DNA from 4 places in the Roseibium sp. LAB1 genome. Region 4 is predicted to be linked to each of the others. Evidence: predicted binding sites of a transcription regulator. Region 4 holds the regulator's gene; each other region holds the start of a gene.
What was found. Region 4 encodes PhoB, which activates phosphate uptake and scavenging genes when phosphate is short. Its sites were predicted from a motif close to TGTCATNNANCTGTCAT; they were not measured.
Positions count from the first base shown of each region.

Region 1: the regulator PhoB is predicted to act here: its motif matches at 3,690-3,706, upstream of ACYQ54_RS19935 (DUF2794 domain-containing protein).
Region 2: the regulator PhoB is predicted to act here: its motif matches at 3,494-3,510, upstream of ACYQ54_RS19280 (NAD-glutamate dehydrogenase).
Region 3: the regulator PhoB is predicted to act here: its motif matches at 4,196-4,212, upstream of ACYQ54_RS26335 (DapH/DapD/GlmU-related protein).

Region 1 is NZ_BAAGIB010000003.1:412,850-418,859, forward strand. It holds gene ACYQ54_RS19915 (TRAP transporter large permease) at 1-168, opposite strand, end outside; gene ACYQ54_RS19920 (TRAP transporter small permease subunit) at 165-671, opposite strand; gene dctP (TRAP transporter substrate-binding protein DctP) at 754-1,785, opposite strand; gene ACYQ54_RS19930 (aminotransferase-like domain-containing protein) at 1,913-3,310, shown strand; gene ACYQ54_RS19935 (DUF2794 domain-containing protein) at 3,776-4,165, shown strand; gene ACYQ54_RS19940 (Bax inhibitor-1/YccA family protein) at 4,515-5,297, opposite strand; gene ACYQ54_RS19945 (hypothetical protein) at 5,480-6,010, opposite strand, start outside.
Region 2 is NZ_BAAGIB010000003.1:290,363-296,372, reverse strand. It holds gene ACYQ54_RS19305 (protein-methionine-sulfoxide reductase heme-binding subunit MsrQ) at 1-794, opposite strand, end outside; gene ACYQ54_RS19300 (hypothetical protein) at 793-1,005, shown strand; gene leuD (3-isopropylmalate dehydratase small subunit) at 1,181-1,786, opposite strand; gene argC (N-acetyl-gamma-glutamyl-phosphate reductase) at 1,826-2,776, opposite strand; gene ACYQ54_RS19285 (peroxidase-related enzyme) at 2,916-3,482, opposite strand; gene ACYQ54_RS19280 (NAD-glutamate dehydrogenase) at 3,590-6,010, shown strand, end outside.
Region 3 is NZ_BAAGIB010000007.1:15,281-21,290, reverse strand. It holds gene ACYQ54_RS26360 (aminotransferase class V-fold PLP-dependent enzyme) at 1-771, shown strand, start outside; gene ACYQ54_RS26355 (class II glutamine amidotransferase) at 788-1,576, shown strand; gene ACYQ54_RS26350 (SpoIIAA family protein) at 1,673-2,044, opposite strand; gene ACYQ54_RS26345 (HD domain-containing protein) at 2,181-2,801, opposite strand; gene ACYQ54_RS26340 (helix-turn-helix domain-containing protein) at 2,851-3,420, opposite strand; gene ACYQ54_RS26335 (DapH/DapD/GlmU-related protein) at 3,502-4,128, opposite strand; gene phnC (phosphonate ABC transporter ATP-binding protein) at 4,529-5,362, shown strand; gene phnD (phosphonate ABC transporter substrate-binding protein) at 5,422-6,010, shown strand, end outside.
Region 4 is NZ_BAAGIB010000002.1:814,300-820,309, forward strand. It holds gene argF (ornithine carbamoyltransferase) at 1-350, opposite strand, end outside; gene ACYQ54_RS13670 (acetylornithine transaminase) at 350-1,546, opposite strand; gene ACYQ54_RS13675 (GcrA family cell cycle regulator) at 1,987-2,523, shown strand; gene phoB (phosphate regulon transcriptional regulator PhoB) at 2,765-3,466, opposite strand; gene phoU (phosphate signaling complex protein PhoU) at 3,547-4,242, opposite strand; gene pstB (phosphate ABC transporter ATP-binding protein PstB) at 4,274-5,071, opposite strand; gene pstA (phosphate ABC transporter permease PstA) at 5,083-6,010, opposite strand, start outside.

The sequences.
Region 1 (6,010 bases), on a different contig from region 4:
CATGGTGGAGTAGAGATTGAGCACGGTGACGGACAGAGCAGCAGGGCCCCAGAGCGTTATCGTGAAGACGAGGGCAAGTGCGCCGAGCGTGAAGGCGAGTGGAAGGCCTGTGAGCAGCAGACCCACGAGGCTCGCGAACATGATGGCAAGGACGAGTTCGGAGCTCATGCGCTGGCTCCCTTATGTTCCCGCACCGGACGCACCGCGTTGAAGGCTTCAACAAGGGCCTGCGCAAACAGCAGCGCGAAGGACAGCGGCACCACGAATTTCAGCCACCAGACCGGCGGGTTCCAGGCGGAAAAGCTGGTCTCGCCGAGGGAATAGGCGTTGACGGCGAGCGGCCAGCTCACCCAGGCGAAGACGCCCGCAAAGACCGCGATGACGGCATAGGAGAAAACGTCGAGAGCCACTTTCGGCAATCCCGTCAGCTTTTCGCTGAAGATATCGACGGCGACATGGCCCTTCAGATGCAGAAGATAGGGGCCGGCCAGCATGAAATGCGGGCCGAAGACCAGCGTGCTGGCTTCCATGGCCCACACCGTCGGCGCATCGAACAGGTATCTTGCGACCACTTCGAACAGCAGGATCGGCACCACCGCGAAGATGAGCGCTGCCGCAAGGAGGAAGAACAACCGGTTGACGCCGGTGACGATGGAACTGACGGATTTCATGAAGCTGAGCATTTGCCGATCGGAAAGACGACCGGACAGCAGACGACAGGGAGGTGCCGTTTGCTGTCCGGTGGAGGAAGGGTCAGATCAGCCCGAGGGCTGTCATGAACTCAATCTGGCTTGCGAGCACGCGATTCGCCAGATCGTCTTCCTTGGTAGCCTTTTTCCAGGACTCGACAGCCTTGGACCGGTTGGCCGCGACATCGGCCGGGTCGAGCTGGATGATCTCGACGCCCTGTTCGATGTATTTTTTCAGGACATCTACATTCTGAACCAGGATGTGCTGGCGCAGCGAGCCGGAGATTTCGCGGGCGGCAACGGCAAGTGCTGCCTTGTAGTCGTCCGGCAGGGCGTCATAGGCGGCCTGGTTGGCGACATAGCTGGTGGCGGTGGTTGGCTGGTGAACACCCGGCAGGATGATGAACTTGGCAACTTCGCCAAGGCCTGCCTCGTAATTCGCGGTCAGGTCGCCCCGGTCCGCAAAATCGATGAGGCCTTTTTCCAGTGCCGTATAGACTTCCGCCGTCGGCAGCGGAGTCACGGAGACACCCTGGTCTGCCATTACCGCGGACGCGAGGCCGACGAAACGGCCCTTCTTGCCGGCCATGTCGGCAATGCTTTCCATCTTCACGGTCGAGTGGATCGGCTCTTCGCCATAGACGGTGGGTGCGATGTAGAAGAGGCCGGCCTTTGCGTAGGCTTCGCGGGCGAGATCCAGGCCGCCCTTCTCGTAAAACCAGGCTTCATACTGGTCGGACTCGGGGAAACCGAAGGGGATGGTCGACGTGAAGGCGAAAGCCGGGATCTTGCCGGCTTCGTAGCCGTCAAAGGTCTTCATCAGCTGGAAGGCACCGGCGCGAACGGCATCGAATGCCTGGTTGGCGGGCACAAGCTGGCCGGCGGAAAACAGCGTGATCTTGAAATTGCCGTCGGTCAGTTCGCTGACGCGCTCGACGAATTTCTTCTCGAATTCGAAAGGAGTGGTGCCGGCGTCCCAAAGAGCCTGCATGCGCCACTCGACGGCATCCTGCGCCTTGGCTGAAATCGGTGCCGCGAGGGCGGTGCCGCCAACGGCTGCACCTGCAAGCAGGCTGCGTCTACTAACTTTGGTCATTTTTCCCTCCCAAGGAAATTGCCATTTGCTGGCGTAATGGGGCAAACTGTCATAAAAATGATTGGGACAATCAAGGGACAGTTGTTGGATTTATAGGCTGTACTGTCCCAGTCGAAATTGAGGGACAATGAGGGTGACAGGTAGCGGGCGGAAACTGTCTCGCGTCGACCAGATCGTGGAAAAGGTCGCGTTGATGCTGGAGGCGGGGGCATATAAGACCTTCGAACGCTTGCCTTCCATTCGTCAGGCTGCGCGTGAGAACGGCGTCTCGAAAAACACGATGGCGGAGGCTTACGACCGGCTGGTCGCCCGGGGGCTTCTGGAGGCCCGAGCCGGCTCCGGCTACTACATGTCACAGGTCGGGCCTGCTTCCAAGACCCCGCCGGCCCCTCATGTCACGGCGGCTGTTGACGGCATGTCGCTGCTGCGCGAGCAACTGGAACAGCACTACGAGGTCCGTCCGGGAGACGGGCGCCCGCCGCCCTCCTGGATGGAAGGTGCGGAACTGCGCCGCCATTTCGCCAATGCAAAGACGCCGTTTCCCGATGCAATCGAATTTGGCTACGGCAGTTCGTGGGGATATGGCCCGTTGCGGGACCGGCTGAGGATGCAGCTGCTTGAGCGGTCCATCCCGGCCGATCCACAGGGCCTCCTGCTGACACACGGCGTCAATCACGGACTGGATCTGATCGTCCGTCATCTGACCGAGCCCGGTGATACGGTTTTTGTCGATGAACCGGGTTACTATCCGCTCTTCTCCAAGCTGACCTTCGCCAAGGTGCAGATTGTCGGTATCCGCCGTGACCGGGACGGACCGGACCTGGAAGATCTGACCGCCAAACTTGCCCTTCACCGGCCGAAAATGTTTGTCACCCAGTCCCACGGCCATAATCCGACCGGAGGCTCGCTGTCTCCGTCGCGGTCGTTCGGGTTGATGCAGCTTGCCGAGCGCTGGGGGTTTCTCCTGGTTGAAAACGATGCGCTTGCCGACATTCTTCCGGCCACGCTTCCACGGTTGGCGGCCCTGGACCAGTTGGAGCGGGTTCTTTATCTCGGCACGTTTTCCAAGACCCTGTCCGCCAGTCTCCGGTGTGGCTATGTGGCGGGAAATCCGGACATCATCCGGCAGCTTGCCGATATCAAGATGCTCACGCTGGTCAATTCTTCAGATCATGTCGAACGGTTCGTGTTCAACCTGATCCAGGCCGGGCATTATCTGAGGCATCTGCGACGCCTGAAGAGCCGGGTGGAGGATGCCTACAAAGCGTCCTTCGGGACACTGGAGGCGATCGGGCTTTCCGTGCGCGAATGCTCCATTCCCGGTTTCTATCTCTGGGTGGAGTTTCCCGAGGAGGTCGACGAAAGGGAGCTGTGTGCTGCGGCCAGCAAGCAGAGCATCTTCATTGCGCCGGGCTCGGTCTTCTATCCGAACAGGGAGGCTCGGCAACGACCGGCGATGCGGGTCAATGTCGCCCACGGAACCGATGCAAGGTTCCTGTCGTTCCTGCGCGATTTCATGAAGTAGCTTGCAAGCAGAAAGACAGGCCACCTCACAAATGAAAAGGGCCGGCATAATGCCGGCCCTTCAGTTGCCCTGATGTTTGACTCACTAAATCTGGTTGGCCAGTAAAAACCCCGGGGGGCTGGGGGGCTAATGCATTCCGCGGCTTCTACGGGCCATACCCATCAGGGTATGATCTTAATATGGGTGGGTAAAATGGCTGGCCAAGGGCTGGAATGCGGCAAAATCAAGGAAATTTTTGCATTCTTTCTTGGCAAAGTGCCGTAACGTTCGATTTTGCACTTCTTTCCAGCAAACTTATTGGCAAAATTACCCTCGGTCCGGGCCTCAGTCCGTCATTCTGACGTTGCGGGCTTGCCAGAATGGTCCAAGACGACGCATCATGACTTTAAGGTGACAGCAATTGCCCTGGCGAATCTCTTGGCGATTGCCTGTCTGCTGCGAAACCGCGAGCGGAATGGAGGCGGAATGAGCGAAGCCGACGACAGCGCGTTTCAGCGAGGCGCGGGTGCAGGTCCGCCGCCGCAACATCACCCGGCTCCCACTCCCAAACCCATTGTTGCTTTCAACAGGCGTGAACTCGATGTCATCCTGCGGCTCTACGGGCGCATGGTTGCCGATGGCGAGTGGCGGGATTATGCCATCGACCTGCTGAAGGACCGGGCGATTTTCTCCGTGTTCCGCAGATCTTCCGAAATGCCTCTTTACCGGATCGAGAAGGATCCTAAGCTGGCTCGTCGCCAGGGCGCCTATGCGGTGGTTGCGGCCGGGGGCATGATCCTGAAGCGGGGTCACGACCTGGCGCAGGTGCTGAGGGTTCTGGAGAAGAAGAAACACCTGCGGGTGGTCGACGCCTGAAACGCAGCCCGAGAAGCCTCACGACGTGCTCTCTGAAGACCGGGCCGGCCTGCCCTGCGCTCTCCTGAGAGCGGGCCTCTCTGTGAAAATTCCTGGTGGCCGGGTGCTAGCACGCTGACGATCTTCAGGTGGTCGCCCCTTGCCCAGCTCAACCCTGTCCAGCACAGACAGAGCGGTGCCCGGAACAGGGAGCCAACTGTTTCCAATCCATTGCCTTGAGAAGACGCGCCCCGGCCTCCAGTTCGGGAGTGTTGGGTCCGCTGCCGTCCGGGCAGGCATCCGGCGCTGACGGATGGCAACAAAAAAGCCCGGCAGAGCCGGGCTTTTCCGTTTGTTCAAGAGACTGCGCTTAGTCGCGGTTGCCGAACAGCTGCAGCAGCATGATGAACAGGTTGATGAAGTCGAGGTACAGACGCAGAGCGCCCATCACGGACTTCTTCGTTGCGACTTCACCGCTGTCGCCTTCGTAGTACATTTCCTTGATCTGCTGGGTGTCGTAGGCGGTCAGGCCGGCGAACACCAGGACGCCGATCACGGAGATGGCGAACTGCAGGGCGGAAGATGCCATGAAGATGTTGACCAGCGACGCGATCACGATACCGATCAGGCCGATGAACAGGAACGAGCCCCAGCCGGACAGATCCTTCTTCGTGGTGTAGCCGAACAGGCTCAGCGCGCCGAAGGTGCCGGCGGTGATGAAGAAGACCTGAGCGATCGAACCCGGAGTGTAGACCAGGAAGATCGAGGACAGGGAAATACCCATTACGGATGCATAGACCAGGAAAAGGGTCCGCGCTGCGCCGGCACTCATGGACTGAATGCGGAAAGACAGCCAGAACACCATCCCGAGCGGTGCGAGCATGACTACCCATTTCAGCGGGCTGCCGTAGATGGCAACACCCAGCTGGGTGAGCATGCGGCCATTGCCGAGGCTGGCGACGGCAGAGTTCGGGTCGGTGGTCGTTGCAAGCATGACCGTTGCCAGCGCAAGAAAGCCGGTCAGCGCAAGGCCGATGGTCATGTAGTTGTAGACGCCCAGCATGTAGGCACGCAGGCCCTGATCGATGCCGGCCTCGGCGCGTGCGCCGGCGACGGTATACGCGCCTTGAGATTGACGGTCATAGGTCGACATGGTCGTATGAATCCCCTTCTAGATAGACGTGCGCATGCAATCGCGCATGCAACACAACTCCCTCAACATATGGGAAAACCCTATCCCGAGCACAAGTCGAATCCGATGAAAATTTCGTAATCTTTGCGCTCAGGACAGTTTATTTGAACCTATCCTTAAAAACGGACTGAGATTCCGCCGGATTATTTCATGGCTTTCAGACGGGATTTGATCTGCCGATCGCAGTCGCCGCCGGGGTTGCGAACGATTTCTTCCGATGCGAAGTCCAGAATTTCCTTTTCCGGATCCTGCATCTGCTCGACGGTCACAGGGGGCTTGAACCACTGCAGAACCGCATAGTCGCCGCCGGCGTCGGTGAGGAATGCGAGCGGCTTACCGTTTTCGGTGATGCCCATGCGGCCGACGCGAACTTCCGCGATCGCTACCTTGCGGGCTTCGCCATCGATGGTCAGCCGGTTTTTGGAGACATTCAGTTTTTTCAGTTTGGAGCCTTCAGTGCCGACCCAGTTGCCGAAGAAACGTTTGCCCTTTTTCTCAACGGAAAGGCAGGAATTCTCGAAATTCGGAATGGAAAGACGCACGGCGGACACTTCGACCGGATCCTTGCCCTTGGGTGCCAGCGTGTACTTCATTGCATTGTCGCCGGTGCGGTACACCCGGATGCCGACCGGCGTATAACCGGAATCATTCATGGAACGGGTGAAGAAGTCGAA
Region 2 (6,010 bases), on a different contig from region 4:
CCAAGGCCGATGATCCCGACCCAGACTGTCGGTCGGATCGCGACGGAAATGGCAAAGTTTGCCTGAAAGACCCGATCAGCCGGAATGCCGGTGGCAAGAGCGTACCAGGCATATTCGATCCCCGCCGTACCCGCTGCCGCAAAACCCGCACAAACCACCAGCACCAGCGGATTGGCCAGGCTGAAGCCCGTCCTGACCGCCAGCCGGTAAACCATCAGCAGCACAAAAAGGCCGGCCATCAGGGTGGCCTGCGTCACGTCCGATTTGGACTGCAGGAAAAAGTGGAACAGCATGAGACCGCCGATCGGGTAGACCAAGGCGTGCAGCCGCTGCCAGTTCCGTCCCAGCTTGCGGATGGCGGCATCGAAGGAGGTTGCTCCCAGAAGCGCAAGTCCGAACAGCGCAACGAAGCCGATAGTGAGATAGAAGCGCAGAACGATTTCGGAGACGACCTTGCCGAGGTTCCAGCTTTCCTGGGCCGCATAAAGTCCAAGATGAAGCAGCGCATAGGCAAGCACCGTCACGCCAAGCATGCGCCGCACGCCGACAATTCTGTTCCAGGAGAAGATCCGCCTGAGCGGCGTGACGGCGAGGGTCACAAGCAGGAACCGCACCGTCCAGTCACCGCTGGCGTGAAGTTCCATCTCGAAAGGTTCCGGTAGCACCGGCCCGAAGGCGAGGCTGTAGAAGATCTGCAATGCCGGCAGCAGCACGGCGATGAAAACAGCCAGTCGCAAACCGGATAGGTTGCCGCGCCGGTCGGTCCAGGGAGCGTAGGAAGCCAATGTCGTCATGTTCATGCGTTCGAACTATCGCACGAAACGTTCAAGGACACTGAAAAGCTTTTCAAGCCTGCGTGAAGACAAGGAGAGCCAACAGGGAAGGCGAGGCGAACGGCAACGCCGAGCAAACCAGGAAGCTCATGCCAACAACCTCACCGTCATTGCCGGACTTGATCCGGCAATCCATGCCGCGATCGTCCCCTACGGCATGGCTCATCAGTAGGCGGGAGCGATCGGCATGGATCCCATGGTCGGGCCCTGGGATGACACTAGAGTGATTTAGCTGTCATCCGCCCTGTCGGGTGTCAACCCTATCCCCATTCAATCCCGCCAGGGCCCTCACAACGAAAAAAGCCGGGTCGCGAGACCCGGCCTTTCAAAAGACGTTGCAGTCCGGGTCAGACCCAGGGGCGATCGTTGCCCATCTTGCCTTCGAAGGTGTCGATGTCTGCCGCCTTGGCCATGGTCAGGCCGATGTCGTCGAGGCCGTTGACCAGGCAATGCTTGCGGAAGCTGTCGATCTTGAATGCGATGTCGCCGCTTTCCAGACCCTTGATCTCCTGGTTTTCCAGATCGATGGTCAGCGTGAAATTGGCGCCGCGCTCTGCCGCATGCATCAGCGTGTCCAGCTCGTCTTCGGAAACCTGGATCGGCAGAATGCCGTTCTTAAAGCAGTTGTTGTAGAAGATGTCGGCGAACGACGTGGAGATCACGCAGCGGATGCCGAAATCCAGAAGGGCCCACGGTGCGTGCTCGCGAGAGGAGCCGCAGCCGAAATTGTCGCCGGCGATCAGAATTTTGGCATTGCGATAGGCGGCCTTGTTGAGAACGAAGCTCTCGTTCTCCGAACCGTCGTCGTTGGTGCGCATTTCATGGAACAGCGCGGTGCCGAGACCGGTGCGCTTGATCGTCTTCAGGAACTGCTTCGGAATGATCATGTCCGTGTCGATGTTCACGATCGGCAACGGTGCCGCGACACCGGTCAGGGTCTCAAATTTTTCCATTCTTCTTCTCTCCTGAAAGGCCTGAAAACGGATGCCCGCTCACGCAGCAAGGCTGGTGGTCTGGTCGACACCGAGCATCAGATTAAGGTTCTGGACGGCCGCGCCGGACGCGCCCTTGCCCAGGTTGTCGTAGACCGCAACAATCGCGGCCTGCGCCCTGGCGTCATTCGCAAAGACATGCAGATGCAGCTTGTTGGTGTCGTTGAGCGCCTGGGGGTTGAGGCTGTCGGATTTTTCGAGCGCCTCCAGCGGCGCAACCTCGACGAAACCGCCAGGCGCGGACGCGAAATGATCGGCAATTGCCGCATGCAGTTGCTCGCCGGTCGGAACGGTTGCCAGTCCCGCCAGGTTGAGAGGCACCACAGTCAGCATGCCCTTGTAGAAGTCGCCGACCGTCGGGGTGAACAGCGGCGCGGCGTCAAGCAGGCCGTATTCGGTCATTTCCGGCAGGTGCTTGTGATTGAAGCCGAGTGCATAGGGCGCAAAGGAATTGGCGCTGGCGCCAGCGGCTTCATAATCGGCAATCATGCCCTTGCCACCACCGGAATACCCGGAAATGCCGAAATAAGTCAGGTTGAAGTCCGAAGGCAGCAGCTCCGCGGCAATCAGCGGACGGACCGCGGCGATCAGGCCCTGCGGCCAGCAGCCCGGATTGGCGACACGCATGGCCGCGGCGATGATGTCGGCCTGGTCCAGGTCCATTTCGGCAAAGCCATAGGCCCAGTCCTCGGCAACGCGGTGAGCGCTGGACGCATCGATCACGCGGGTGGTGTCGTTCTCGATCAGGGCCACGCTTTCCTTGGCCGCCGCATCCGGCAGACACAGGATGGCGATATCGGCCTTGTTCAGGAAGTCGGCCCGCGCCGCCGGATCCTTCCGGCTTTCATCCGGAATGGAGATCAGCTCAAGGTCGCGGCGCATGGCAAGGCGCTCGCGGATCTGCAGACCCGTCGTACCGGCTTCACCATCGATAAACACGCGCGCAACCATCGCCCGCTCCTCTCCCTCTCAAGATCGCCCTGACTTTCGAACCGCAAGGCACGAACGCCGTCAGGCCGATCGGTGCAAAATCGCAAGCGTCATACACCCAATCGCGCGGCTTGTCACCGCCGCGCGCCACTCCGTGATCTCAACGGGCTCTTGAGTGATACTCATCATTCGGCCGCATGTCGGACGCCGCCGCCACCCGGTTGGACATGTTGAAAAAGCCCGTCACCGAGGCGATATCCCAGATGTCGCGATCCGTGAAACCGACATCCCGCAGGGCCTGCCGGTCACTTTCCACGATTTCTGCCGGCTTTTCCGTCAGCTTGACGGCGAAGTCCAGCATCGCCCGCTGCCGGGGCGAAAGATCCGCGACCCGGTAGTTCATCACCATCAGTTCACCCAGCACCGGGTCTCCTGAAAGCTCGCGCACCGCGGCTCCATGGGCCGTCAGGCAATAAAAACAGCGGTTGACCGCGGATACCGCAACGGCAATCATCTCCCTCTCAAGCTTGGAGAGCGCACACTCGCCCAGCATGAGGTCGTTGTACATGTCGGTGAAGGCGCGCAGCTTCGTTTCATCGAAGGCATATGCCTTGAGCACGTTGGGTACGAGCCCCAGCTTCTCATGGCATAGTTCGAAATAAGCCTGTGTCTTTTCACTCAATGTTACATTTGAATCGATTTGCAAGGCCGTGACTTTACTTGACAATTTGGTCCTCCCGTCATGAAACCGTTTATGTCGCTGAAATATGAACTTAAGTCTTAGAACGAGCCAGCGACAGAGCCAAACCATAAGATCGCCTAAGGGGATGGAAAATGCCGGACAAACACGACGTCGAGAAACTGAAACTCATCGACGCGGTCCAAGCAACCTTGAATCAGGAAGATCCGGCTCTCGCCGAGTTTTCCCGCGCCTTTTATGACCGGGGCGCAGCGGAAGACCTCGTAGCTTACACCGCGGAAGAGCTGATAGGCTTTGCCCGTGATGCCTGGCAGGATTTCCAGAACCATGAACTCGGCACACACCGCGTCAGCATCGCCGACCCGGCGTTCAAGGCCCAGGGCAGCAAGGTCAAGGGCGTCTCGATTATCGAGATCGTCAATGACAACATGCCGTTCCTTGTCGATTCCGTCATGGACGAGCTGCAGGAAAGCAAGATCGAGGTGCATCTGGTCCTGCACCCGATCTTCATCGTGGAACGGGACGACAACGGCAAGCTGACATCGGCCACCGCCCGCAAGAAGCCACCGAAGCGGACCGACCGGCAGGAAAGCCTGATCCATATCCATGTGACCCGGCTCGATTCGCCCGAGGCACGCGCCACTCTCAAGGCGCGGCTCGACACGGTTCTGACCGATGTTCGTGCCGTGGTGTCCGACTTCAAGCCGATGCAGGAACGTCTTGCGGAAGCCATCGATACCTACAAGACCACGCAAATTCCCGGCAGCAGCGACGAACTGTGGGAAGCTATCCACTTCCTGGAGTGGATGGAGAACGACAACTTCATTTTCCTCGGCATGCGCGAATACATGTTCGAAGGCGGTGTCGAGGAAGGCGAGTTGTCGCCTCATGAAGGCACAGGCCTCGGTCTCTTGTCCGATCCGGACGTACGTGTGCTCCGCCGCGGTACGGAGTTCGTGCAGATCACGCCGGAGATCCGCGAGTTTCTCAAGAAGCCCGAACCGCTGATCATTGCCAAGGCCAACGTGAAAAGCACCGTGCACCGGCGGGTGCACATGGATTACGTCGGCGCCAAGCTCTATGACGACGACGGCAACATGAACGGTGAACTGCGCATTGTCGGCCTTTTCGCCTCGACCGCCTACACCGAGCCGACCAGCACCATTCCGTTCCTGCGCCGCAAGGTTGCGAGTGTTCTGGCCCGGGCCGGTTACGGGTCGGAGAGCCACTCCGGCCGAGCCCTGCGGAACGTCCTGGAAGCCTTCCCGCGGGATGAGCTGTTCCAGATCGAGCGCGAGCGCCTGTTCGACTTTTCCATCGCAATCCTTCAGCTGGACGAGCGTCCGCGCATCCGCGTGCTGTCACGCCCGGACAAATTCGACCGTTATGTCTCCATCCTGGTCTTCGTCCCGCGTGACCGTTACTCGACCGAAGTGCGCCTGAATGTGGGCACCTATCTGGCGTCGGTCTATGAAGGCCGCGTCTCGGCCTGGTATGTCACCTATCCCGAAGGACCGCTTGCGCGCGTCCACTACATCATAGGACGCGATCGCGGCGAAACGCCGAAGCCACAGCAGGAAGAGCTGGAAGCCGCCGTTGCCGACATGGTGCGCACCTGGTCCGACAGCGTGCGTGATGCGCTCAAGGATGAATTCGCGCCCGCCCAGGCCCGCAAGCTGGCCGACCGCTACGCCCTGTCGTTTCATGGTGGCTACAAGGAAGTCTACAACGCCCAGTCCGCGCTGTTCGACATCGTCCAGCTGGAAACCTTGACCGGCAAGAGCGACACCACGATAACCTTCCACCGGCAGGCAGGCACAAGGGACAACCGCCTGTCGCTTAAGGTCTATCACCGCGGTTCGCCGATCCCGCTGTCCGCACGCGTGCCGCTGCTGGAAAACATGGGCTTCCGGGTCATCAACGAGCGGACCTACCGCATTACGCCCGCAGATGCGCCCCTGTCCTATCTCCATGAGATGACGCTGGAATCGCGCAGCGGCGAGGACATCGTCTTCGCCAACCAGCTGCAGTCACGGCTGGAAAGCATGTTCATGGCGGTCTGGACCTCGCTTGCGGAAGACGACGGTTATAACCGCCTGGTGCTGACGGCGGATCTCGCCTGGCGCGACGTGGCGGTGATCCGCGCCCTGTCGCGGTATCTGCGCCAAGCCGGCATCCGCTTTTCCGAAGACTACATGTGGTCCACGCTCAACAACTATCCGAAGGTCGCGGCCAAGCTGGTGGAACTGTTTCACCTGCGCTTCAACCCGGATGTCACCGAAAAGGACCGGGATCTCGGCACCGAACGGCTGGAAGGCGAATTGACGGCCGATCTGGAAGAGGTCGCCAGCCTTGATGACGACCGCATCCTGCGCCGGTTCCAGAACACGATCGAATCCATCCTGCGCACCAATTTCTACCAGCTCGACAAGAAGGGTCAGCCCAAGCCGACCTTCGCCTTCAAGATCGACAGCCGCCAGATCGACGACCTGCCTCAACCGCGTCCGTTCCGGGAAATCTTCGTCTACAGCCCCCGGGTGGAAGGTGTGCACCTG
Region 3 (6,010 bases), on a different contig from region 4:
CTGCCGGTCGACATGAAAGCCGGCACGGATGCCCAGAAGGATGCTGTTGTCGTCTCGCCGCACAAGTTCATCGGCGGTCCTGCCGCCTCCGGTGTCATGATCGTGCGCAAGGAAGCCGTCAGCAAGGCGACGCCGGTCTTTCCAGGCGGCGGCACGGTACGCTTCGTGTCCCCCTGGGCCCATGATTATTCAGACAATCTTTCAGACCGCGAAGAAGCCGGGACGCCGAACGTGATCGGCGACATCCGTGCGGCGCTCGCCTTTCTGGTCAAGGAAGCCATCGGACAGCGACTGATGGACGAGCGGAACGCCGCCTGGCGGGCCAAGGCGCTGGCCGTCTGGCGCGACAATCCGGCGATCGAGATTCTTGGAAACGACAAGGCCCGTCACGTCCTGCCGGTGTTTTCGTTCCGCGTGAGGGACCTGGAACGCGGAGGCTATATTCACCAGCAGCTCGTCACCCGCATGTTGTCGGACATCTACGGCATCCAGGCCCGCGGCGGCTGCGCCTGTGCGGGCCCTTATGCCCACCGGCTGCTGGATATCGGTCCGGAACAGTCCGAAGCACTACGCTCCGGAATTCTTTCCGGTGAAGAACTGAAGAAGCCCGGCTGGACACGGCTCAATTTTTCGGTGCTCATGACAGTAGACAAGGCGGAAAGGATCATTGCCGCCGTCGAAGATCTGGCGCTGCATCCTTATCCGGCCGCGGACTACTACGCGTGCGACGAAACCACGGCCCGGTTCAAGGCCATGCAAGACGCTGCTTGAAGGACACCAAGTCGACATGTGCCGCTGGGCTGCCTGGAGCGGAGCTCCGAAATATCTGGAAGAAGTCATCTGCGATCCGGCGCATTCGCTGATCGACCAGAGCCGCAACGCACTTTCCTGCAAGACCTCCGTCAACGCCGACGGGTTCGGCGTTGCCTGGTACGGCGACCGGGAAACGCCCTGCGTTTACAAGGACGTTCGTCCGGCCTGGTCGGATCCGAACCTGTTGCAGATCTCCAAGCACATCCGTTCACGCCATTTCCTGGCGCATGTGCGCGCTTCCACCGGAACGGCAACCACACGGGACAACTGCCATCCGTTCACGTTCCAGCGCTGGACCTTCATGCACAACGGGCAGGTTGGCGGCTACGACAAGGTGCGCCGACGCCTCGACAACATGATCCCGGATGATCTCTATCGCGATCGCATTGGCGGCACCGACAGCGAAAGCCTGTTCCTGGTCGCGCTCGCCTATGGGCTCAATCTGCACCCGCGCGCGGCCATGGCAAGAGCCGTGTTCGAAGCAGAAGCCCTGTCCAAATATGCCGGAACCACGCCTCACATGCGTTTTGCCGCTGGCTGGTCGGATGGAGAGACGCTCTATGCGGCCCGCTATGCCTCGGACAATCTTGCCCCGACACTCTATTACCGTCTCTATGACGACGGTGTCATGGTCGTGTCCGAACCGCTGGACGAAGCCCGCGGTTGCTGGATGGAAGTCCCCCAGGGACAGATGATCGAAGTCAGGGACGGCAAGGTGAACCAGGTTGCTTTCCTGAGCGACGAACAGCTTGCTGACGCCTGAACACCGAAAGTGATTTGCCAAGCCCAATTTGTATGCCCGGCCTCATATGAGCTGACCGCCGCTATCATTGCCGGGAAGGGCTCCTCCCGGGCGGCTTCAGGCAGGGCTTTCGATCCAGTGCCAGGCGATGTCGATTTCGTCCCGGTCGAAGTGTTTTTCCTGAATGCCGACCATCTTGGCGAACGTGGCATCGATAGCAACAAGGGCGGCAAGCAATTTGCTGTCCGTCACGATGGCGATCTTGCTGAGATGCTGCATGTTGGCCAGCACCCACCTGATGTCCGCCTTGGCGGCTTCGAACGATACGCCGACATGATCGCCAAGAACGACCAGAACGCTGATCTTGCCCTGGTCCTCAATCATCTCTTCGGCCTTGGCGATCAGGCCTTTTTCCTGATCGATATCGACCTTTCCGGAAATCTCGACCCCGAGAACGGCGCCCTGGCTGCGGGGCAGGATCGTATACATGCTGGTTCCTCCGGCAGTGTCTGAACGGCACACCCGGAATGGTAAACCCAATCACCACAAATAAGAAACTGTCTGACCGCGTCCGGAGACTGTTTGCCAAGGAGCGTGGTTTTCTCGAACGGCGATCTCGGTGGGATCAGGCGATTTCCCGCCCAGCGTCTGCCATCTTGGAACGGGTCAATCCGTCGACCCTCTCGCGGATTTGGCGCGTCAGGGCGCAGCAGTCGGTGCGCTCGCGGCCGTAGCCGAGGTTGAATTCATAAAATGGGACGTCCTGTCTCGGCATCAGGACGTGCTGAAGCATGGTTTCCAGTTTGTCGTACGCCTTGGCTATCTGGGATTCTGTTGTCTGGGCGGCTGCATATTCATCCCAAAGGGAAAGCAGTTCTTCAGCCACATCCGTCGGCAGCGGCGTGCACAAGGTCAGGAAGTCCCGCCTTTCCCGCTCCTGCCGGTCGTCCCCGGGTTTCTGGAGCGGCGCGGGGATATCTCCGGAAATGGCTTCGCCCAGATCATGCACCAGTGTCAGCTTCAGGAGTTTCAGAACATCAACATGTGCGAGCTCGGTCTGGAAAAGCACAACCATCAGGGCCAGCCGCCAGCTGTGTTCGGCCGTGCTTTCCGGTCTGCCACCGGTTGTCGTTCCCGATCGAAGCGTGTCCTTCAGCTGCTCGGCAGCCTGCAGGAAATCCAGCAGCCCGGTCAGGCGGGCCGGATCGATCGCGGGAAGGTCGAGGGGAGGGGTTTTCTGTGTCATGGCCGCCAGACTAGGGCTGACAGCAATGCCGTGCGAGCGGCTGCATAAATTATGCGGCAGCCTGTTCTTCGCGGACCAGGCGGGCGAACCGCCCGTCGGACAGAGGCAGGCGCGAAATCCGGATGGTGCTCTCCGGGATGGTCATTTCCGGAAAGTCTACATGTTCCGTTCGGTAGACAATGTCCGGGGCGTCTGGTTCGAACCAGCCGTAGTCTGTCAGCCTGTTCTCTGTTGCCCGGATGCCTTCGGACGCAAAACGCCACAGGGGCCGGTTGAGAAACTCGCTTACGGGGGCATGCCACTCTTTTGCGCGAGGGCCGGACATGGCCAACAGTCTGTGTGTCAGGTCGCAAACCAGATGAACGGGAACAGAGGACTGCGACACCAGATCGAGCAGGGCCTTGTCGGCAGCGCTCTGCGGGCGCGCCCTCAGCAAGCGGGTGATCTTCGTCCTGTCACTGTCATCCGGCTGTGTCTTGCCGCTTTCCCAGCGTGAAATCCGCGTCTGCGAGACACCGAGTTCAATAGCCAGGGCCTCCTGCTTGACCCGGTTCAACACGCGCCAGCGCCGCAGCGACGGGCCCAGACTGCTTTCAAGAACGGCGGTTTCTGTTTGCATGTGCCAAGTGTAACGCGTCCTTGCCTCCTTGTGCAGCAGGAAACAGCAGCACGGCGCCGAACCGCCGTGCACTCGCCGGGATCAGCGGTATTTCTCGATAAACGCGTCGATCGACAACTTGCGAAAATCGGGAAGGCGCTGCTTCAGCTGGTCGTGGCTCCAGTCCCACCAGGAAATATCGATCAGGGCCTGTTCTTGCTGTTCGGTGAAGCGTCGTTTGATTTCCCGGGCGGCCACGCCGCCTACGACGGTGTAAGGCGAGACATCCTTTGAAACGACGGCCCCGGCCGCAACAATGGCCCCGGTGCCGATGGTCACGCCGGCAAGCACCGTGACATTGTGGCCGATCCACACGTCATGACCGATGGTGACCCAGTCGTCCTTGCGCCACTGGAAGAAGTCGGCGTCGTCCTCGCCGAGGTCATAGGCAGCGGCACGGTAGGTGAAGTGGTGCTGGGAGGCCCGCCAGGTCGCGTGGTTGCCCGGGTTGATGCGCACGCGCCGGGCTATCGAACAGAACTTGCCGATGGTCGACCACACGACATCGCCTTCCTGCACGATATAGGAATAGTCCCCCATGCTGCTTTCACGCATTTCCGTGCGAGCGCCAACCTCGGTCCAGATACCGAGGTCACAGTTCAGTACCTTTGCCTCAGGATGTATGTTCGGGGCTTCGGTCAGGGAAGGCTTCTGGGTCGGGGCGGACATAGGGTCTCCATGCGTTGAAGAAAATGGGGTGTGGAACCGGCTTGTAGCCGTCTTGCCCGTGCCGGTCGTGACGCTTTGATGACACTGGCATGACTGACTTGGCTTTTTTTGCATGCGTCAACTTCGGGGAAAACGCCAATCGGTGGGGGCCGACCTTTTTCCGAGCGCCGATTTCCGAAGGAATATTTGTCAGGCAGCAGCTTTGCCGACGGGTGACGGAAAGCGCTGAGAGCGCTGCGGAATTCCTGCCGGCCATGGTCGTCCTGTCCTCGGTCCAGGCCTCGATGTCATTGATATGTCATAAAATTTTGGCCCTCCCGACAAATGACTGTCATTTTTCTGTAACGGTCCGGTGGCTCTTGTCGCGCAGCACGAAGAACACAACGGACAGGGCTGACGCGTGATTCAATTTCAGGAAGTCACCAAGACCTTCGGGTCTCGGACCGCGGTCAACAAAGTAAGCTTTAATATCGAAAAACCGCAAATGGTCGGGATCATCGGCCGATCCGGCGCAGGCAAGTCCACCCTGCTGCGCATGATCAACCGGCTGACGCCCGCAAGCTCCGGCCAGATCCTGTTCGAAAGCCGGGACATTCTCGGCCTGAAGGGCGGCATGATGCGCCGCTGGCAGCGCGATTGCGCCATGGTATTCCAGCAATTCAATCTGGTTCCGCGTCTGGATGTGGTTACCAACGTGATGCTTGGCCGGCTCAATGGCCACGGCACCTTGAAGAGCCTCTTCAACATCTTCAGCCCGGACGACGTCAATTCCGCACTTGGTGCGCTCGACAGGCTGGGCATCGCCCAGGAAGCAACCAAGCGTGCCGAGGAACTGTCCGGCGGTCAGCAGCAGCGCGTAGCCATCGCCCGCGCGCTGATGCAGGACCCGCACATGATCCTGGCGGACGAGCCGATTGCCTCGCTCGATCCGATGAATGCCAAGATCGTCATGGATGCGCTGCGCGAAATTCACGAGCGCGACAACAAGATCGTCATCTGCAACCTGCACACGCTCGACACCGCCCGGACCTATTGCGACCGGGTGATTGGCATGCGCGACGGTTTCCTCGTCTTCGACGGGGCACCGGAAGCGCTGACCACATCTGTCGCCCGCGAGATCTACGGCGCGGACGAAAGCTTCAACGAGGCTGCGACATCCACCGCCATCGATGCCGGCAAGTCCGGTTCCAGAGAATCCGCCGGTGCGATGACCCCGGCGGCAGCAGCGGTCTGATCCGGCTGTGCACCCGCTTAACGTCATCAACAATTGAGAACTCTCGGGGAGTGTCCCAAATGAAACTCGTTTCTAAAGTTGCTGCGCTTGCTGCCGTCAGCATGATTGCCCTGAACGCTTCTGTTGCCGGTGCAGCGGAAATCACGGAATTCCGTATCGGCCTGCTCGGCGGCGAAAACGCTTCCGACCGTCTGCGTGCCAACGAATGCCTGCGCGAAAAGACCGAGGAACTGCTCGGCGTTCCGACCAAACTGTTTGCTCCGGCAGACTACAACGGCGTTATCGAAGGCTTGCTCGGTGGCAACCTGGACATGGCCTGGCTCGGTGCTTCCGGCTACGCGAAAGTCTTCCTGACCGACCCGGAAGCCGTTGAACCGGTTCTGGTCAAGGTCAACAACGACGGCAGCTATGGCTACTATTCCATCGGCTTTGCCCGCGTCGACAGCGAGATCAACTCCCTTGAAGACATGAAGGGCAAGACCTTCGGCTTTGGTGATCCGAACTCCACCTCCGGCTACCTGATCCCGTCCATCGAAATCCCGAAACTCGGCTACTCCATGAAGCCGGGCGAGTATTTCTCCGACGTCGTCTTCACTGGCGGTCACGAGCAGACAATCGTTGCCGTGTTCAACGGCGACATCGCAGGTG
Region 4 (6,010 bases):
CGCAGTTCGTTGTGATCGAGAATACGGATCATGATCGCGTCGACGAAACGGGACAGAACCCGTGCCGTATCGGCAATGGTTTCGCCGCGGCCGAGCTGCATTTCAGCACCGGTCAGCATCAGGGTCTCGCCGCCAAGCTCGCGCATGCCGACATCGAAGGAAATGCGCGTGCGGGTCGACGGCTGTTCGAAGATCATGGCCAGCACCTTGCCAGCCAGCGGGCCCTGGCCCCGGTGCACACCATTTCGGCTCGACTTGATCTTCCGGCTGGTGTCCAGGATGGCGCGCAGTTCGTCGCCTTCGAAGTCCGTCAGATCCAGAAAGTTCCGGTAGGTTCCGTTTGCGGTCATCAGGCCGCTCCTTCCGCCAATTTAGCTTCCACCGCAACAGCTGCCTGATCCAGGCGCTCGACGGCAGTGGAAATTTCATCTTCGCTCATGGTCAGTGGCGGCATGATGCGCACCACGTTATCGCCGGCAGGCACTGCCAAGAGACCCGCTTCACGGGCCGCAAGAACGTAATCGGCTACCGGCACCACGCATTTCAGACCGAGCATCAGGCCATTGCCGCGCACTTCCGCCAGCACGTCCGGATGGCTGTCCACGAGCCCGGCCAGCTTCTGCTTGAAACTCAGCCCCTTCTGCCGCACGCTTTCCAGGAAACCGTCTTCCAGCACCACGTCCAGCACCGCATTGCCAACCGCCATTGCCAGCGGATTGCCGCCAAAAGTGGTGCCATGCGTTCCGGGAGAAAGGGCTGCCGCCGTTTCCTCGGTTGCAAGGCATGCGCCCATCGGGAAACCGCCGCCGATCCCCTTGGCAATCGCCATCAGGTCCGGCTCAACGCCCGCCCACTGGTGAGCGAACAGCTTGCCGGTCCGTCCGACGCCGGTCTGGATCTCGTCGAAGATCAGCAGAATGCCGTTGTCGTCGCAGATCTTGCGCAGCGCGCGCAGGAAGTCGGCCGGGATCTCACGAATACCGCCCTCGCCCTGAACGGGTTCGATGGCGATGGCCGCCGTATGAGGGCCGACGGCGTCTTTCAACGCGTCCAGATCACCAGCCGGCACCTGGTCGAAACCGGGAGCCTTCGGACCGAAACCCTCAAGATATTTTGCCTGGCCGCCAGCCGCGATGGTCGCGATGGTCCGGCCATGGAAGGCGCCTTCGAAGGTAACGATGTGGAACCGTTCGGGATTGCCATTGTCATAATGATAGCGGCGCGCGCATTTGATCGCGGCTTCCATCGCCTCGGCGCCGGAATTCACGAACAGCACCTTGTCGGCGAAGGTAGCCGCGCACAGGCGCTGCGCCAGCCGCTCGCCATCGGGGATCTGGTGCAGGTTGGACGTATGCCATAGCTTGGCGGCCTGATCCTGCAATGCCTTGACCAGATGCGGATGGGCATGACCGAGTGCGTTGACCGCGATGCCGGAACCGCAATCGAGGAATCGTCGGCCGTCAGTCGTTACCAGCCAGACACCTTCCCCATGATCGAAAGACAGGTTCGATCTTGCGTAATTTCCGAATAGTGCAGTCGCGGACATAACCTCGTTTGTCTCCCTTAAACGCCCTTGCTGTCCCAGCGTCGCCTCGACGCCGGGCCGTCACCTTGAAAAGATGCCGAAGGGCCAAAACGCAACGTGCCGCCCCGATGAGGCGGCACGTAGCGGCTTTCTTATACACTGCCGGTACCATGCGCTGTCAATGGAAATGCCGCACAACACATTTCAGATGTCACGGAAGGCAGATTTCGTAAAATTCTCAATGACCTCGCCATAATTGGGGAAAAGTCGTTTCATCCCCAACTGGTTTGGGTCCGGCGGTTGCCTGACAAATTAACGTTATTGTAACCTCTCAGCAATCAGACACGAGATCTCGTGAGGCAAATCAACAAGAGGCACTAGATCTGCCAGCATTAGGCGTGCATGTGCATGCTTAACACGGGGTTAATGGCCGCAGGTCGGTCGAACTAAAGGGTGCGGCGATGAGTTGGACAAACGAACGGGTTGAGCTTCTCAAAAAGCTTTGGGGCGACGGCTTGAGCGCGAGCCAGATTGCAGGCGAACTGGGTGGCGTCACCCGTAACGCCGTGATCGGCAAGGTGCACCGTCTTGGTTTGTCCGGCCGTGCCAAGTCCACTTCGTCAAGCGCGAAGCCTCGCCGGCCGCGCTCGGCCGCGCCTGCGACGGGTGCCGCGCCGAAGAAACCTGTCACGTCTCATCCTCAGTCAATTGGCGCAACGGCCCTGAAAGCCGACATTTCGCCGGCGCCTGTGGTGGAAGCCAAGCCGCGCGTGGAACCGATTGCCGAACTGGTGCCGATCTCGCAACGGGCCACAATCCTGACGCTGACCGAGCGGACCTGCAAATGGCCGATTGGCGATCCGGCAACCGACGACTTCTATTTCTGCGGCCGCCAGTCCGACGCCGGCGTCCCCTATTGTGTCCATCACTGCAAGATTGCCTATCAGCCGGTCGCCGACCGTCGACGCGATCGCAAGACGATGGCCCAGGCAGGCTGATAGCCTCCAGGCAAACCCAGCTCATGAAAAGCCCGCCGTTCTGGCGGGTTTTTTTGTTTAGGCTTTCACACGGAGGGTTGCACAGCCCTTCCAGCGGCATCAATGCCGGATCTCATCCTGAGATGACAAGGCTCTTGGTCAATTCTCTAACGCACCGTCGGCTCGCCAAAAGGCAAACATCCTGAAGCGCAAAAAGCCCGCTCGAAAGCGGGCTCCTTATTGCTTATTCCGCATTAGGTGCTCAGGCGGTTGCTGAAGTGAACTGGTCGTTGAAAGCATAACCGGCGCCGCGAACGGTACGGATCGGGTCCTTCGCCTTGCCCTTGTTCAAAGCCTTGCGCAACCGGCCGACGTGCACGTCGACAGTGCGTTCGTCCACATAGACGTCATGGCCCCAGACCCCATCGAGCAGTTGCTCGCGGGAAAAGACACGGCCGGGCGACGTCATCAGGAACTCCAGAAGGCGGAATTCGGTCGGCCCCAGGTGGATTTCCTTGGCGCTGCGGCGAACCCGGTGGGTTTCGCGATCCAGTTCGATATCCCCGGATCGCAGCATGGTGGACACCACTTCCGGGCTCGCCCGCCGCAGGATGGCGCGCACACGGGCCATCAGTTCGGGCACCGAGAAAGGCTTGACCACATAATCATCGGCACCGGTCGACAGGCCACGGATACGCTCCGCTTCCTCGCCGCGCGCCGTCAGCATGATGACCGGCAGGCGTTCGGTATCCTCGCGCGCCCTGAGACGGCGACACAGTTCAATTCCGGACAGGCCCGGCAGCATCCAGTCGAGCAACAACAGATCCGGCAGGCTTTCCCGCAGGCGGATTTCCGCCTCGTCACCCCGGACACAGGACTCGACCGAGTACCCTTCCGCTTCCAAATTGTATCTCAAAAGAAGGCTGAGCGGTTCTTCGTCTTCAACGATGAGCACCTTCGGCATACATCTCGCTCCAATTACCGCAACCGGCGCCCGAGCGCCGGCCGTTTAGACTTTTTTGCAAATCCGTCGAACGTGAGCGGTCAGACCGCGCCTGTTTCGTCTACCTTTGCCCGGTCTTCCGGCAGACGTTCGCCAGTGACCATGTAATAGACGTTCTCGGCGATGTTGGTCGCGTGGTCGCCGATGCGCTCGATGTTCTTGGCGCAGAACAGCAGGTGGACGCACTGGGTGATGACGCGCGGATCTTCCATCATGTAGGTCAGGAGTTCGCGGAAGATGGACGTATAGATCGCATCGACCTCGGCATCGGCTTCCTGAACCCTGCGCGCGGCTTCCGCATCCTTGCGGGCGTAGGCATCCAGGACCTGCTTGAGCTGGGACAATGCCAGCTCGGTCATGTGTTCGACACCGATCGCGAGCTTCTTGTTCTGCAGGTCGCTGTCGATGGCGATCACCCGCTTTGCCACGTTCTTGGCAAGATCGCCGACACGTTCCAGGTCGTTGGCAATGCGCGTGGCAGCGGTGATTTCGCGCAGGTCCTGCCCCATCGGCTGGCGGCGGACGATCAGCTCGATCAGCTTCACTTCAAGTTCGTTGTAAAGACTGTCCAGACGGACGTCGCCCTTGATCGTCGCCTTGGCAAGCTCCAGATCCTGCGACACCAGCGCAGAGACCGCATCGGCGAAAGCTTTCTCGGCAATACCGCCCATTTCTGCGACCTTGCCGGCCATGGCCGTCAGTTCGTCATCGTAAGCCGTGACTGTATGTTCAGACATCCTGTGTCCCCTTCAGAAACCTAAAAAATGCTTAGCCAAAGCGGCCCGTAATGTAGTCCTGCGTACGCTTGTCCTTCGGGTTGGTAAAGATGTCCTCCGTCAGACCTTCCTCCACCAGAACACCAAGGTGGAAGAACGCGGTACGCTGAGACACACGGGCAGCCTGCTGCATCGAGTGGGTCACGATCACGATGGTGAAGTTTTCACGCAGTTCGTCGATCAGCTCTTCCACCTTCGCCGTCGCGATGGGGTCAAGCGCCGAGCACGGTTCGTCCATCAGGATCACTTCCGGGCTCACGGCAATCGCACGGGCGATGCAAAGACGCTGCTGCTGTCCGCCCGACATGCCGGTGCCCGGCTCGTCCAGACGGTTTTTCACTTCTTCCCAAAGGCCGGCCTTCTGCAGGCTGGACGCTACGATTTCATCCAGCTCGGCCTTGCTGCGGGACAGGCCGTGGATCCGCGGACCGTAGGCGATGTTGTCGTAGATCGACTTCGGAAACGGGTTCGGCTTCTGGAACACCATGCCGACCTTTGCGCGCAGCTGCACCGGATCGACCTTGGGATCGTAGATATTCTCGCCATCGATCTTGATCGAGCCTTCGACACGGCAGATGTCGATGGTGTCGTTCATGCGATTGAGCGTGCGCAGGAAGGTCGACTTGCCACATCCGGACGGGCCGATGAAGGCCGTTACGGAGCGCGGCTGGATTTCAATGTCCACGTCCTTGATGGCGTGGGTATCGCCATAATAGACCTGCACCTTGTTCGCGGAAATTTTGCTTTCGGTCATGGTTTTCGCCTGTTCAAAATTCGGCATCTCGTTCATCGGAGCAATCCTTACCAGCGGCGCTCAAACCTGCGGCGCAGGATGATCGCGATAATGTTCATGGTCATGAGGAAGACCAGCAGCACGATGATCCCGCCCCATGCGCGCTCATAGAATGCCGGATCGGCGCGTTTCGCCCATTCGTAGATCTGGGCCGGCATGGCCGAGTTCGGAGAAAAGAAACCGGCAGCCACGCCATCGGGGAAGTTCGAGGCGATGAAGCCGACCATCCCGATCAGCAGCAGCGGAGCTGTTTCCCCGAGGGCCTGCGCCAGACCGATGATCGTTCCGGTCAGAATGCCCGGCATGGCCAGCGGCAGCACGTGGTGGAAAATCGACTGCATCTTGGAGGCGCCGATCCCGAGGGCCGCATCGCGGATGCTCGGCGGAACCGCCTTCAGCGAGGCGCGCGTGGAGATGATGATCGTCGGCAGTGTCATCAGCGTCAGCACCAGACCACCGACGAGCGGTGCGGACTGCGGCAGATGCATGAACTGGATGAACACCGCCAGGCCAAGAATACCGAACACGATGGATGGGACCGCGGCGAGGTTGGAAATGTTCACCTCGATGAGATCAGTGAATTTGTTCTGCGGAGCGAATTCTTCCAGATAGATGGAAGCGGCGACGCCGATCGGCAGTGACAGGAACAGCACCACCAGCATCATGAACAGTGACCCGATCATGGACGCCCCGATGCCGGCCTGCTCCGGACGGCTATCAGAAGCATCGGTGCCGGTGATGAAGGCCCAGTTGAAGCGCTTCTCCAGAATGCCGGCAGACTGCATCTGGTCTGCCAGATCCAGATGTGCTGCATCCAGGTTCTTGTCTTCGGCAAGATCTTCCCGCTTGACGCGGCCCTTCAGGTAACCGTCGACACGGGAGGAGGCAATCAGCTCGAAGGTGACGGTCGAACCGATCTTGTCCGGATTGGCGAGA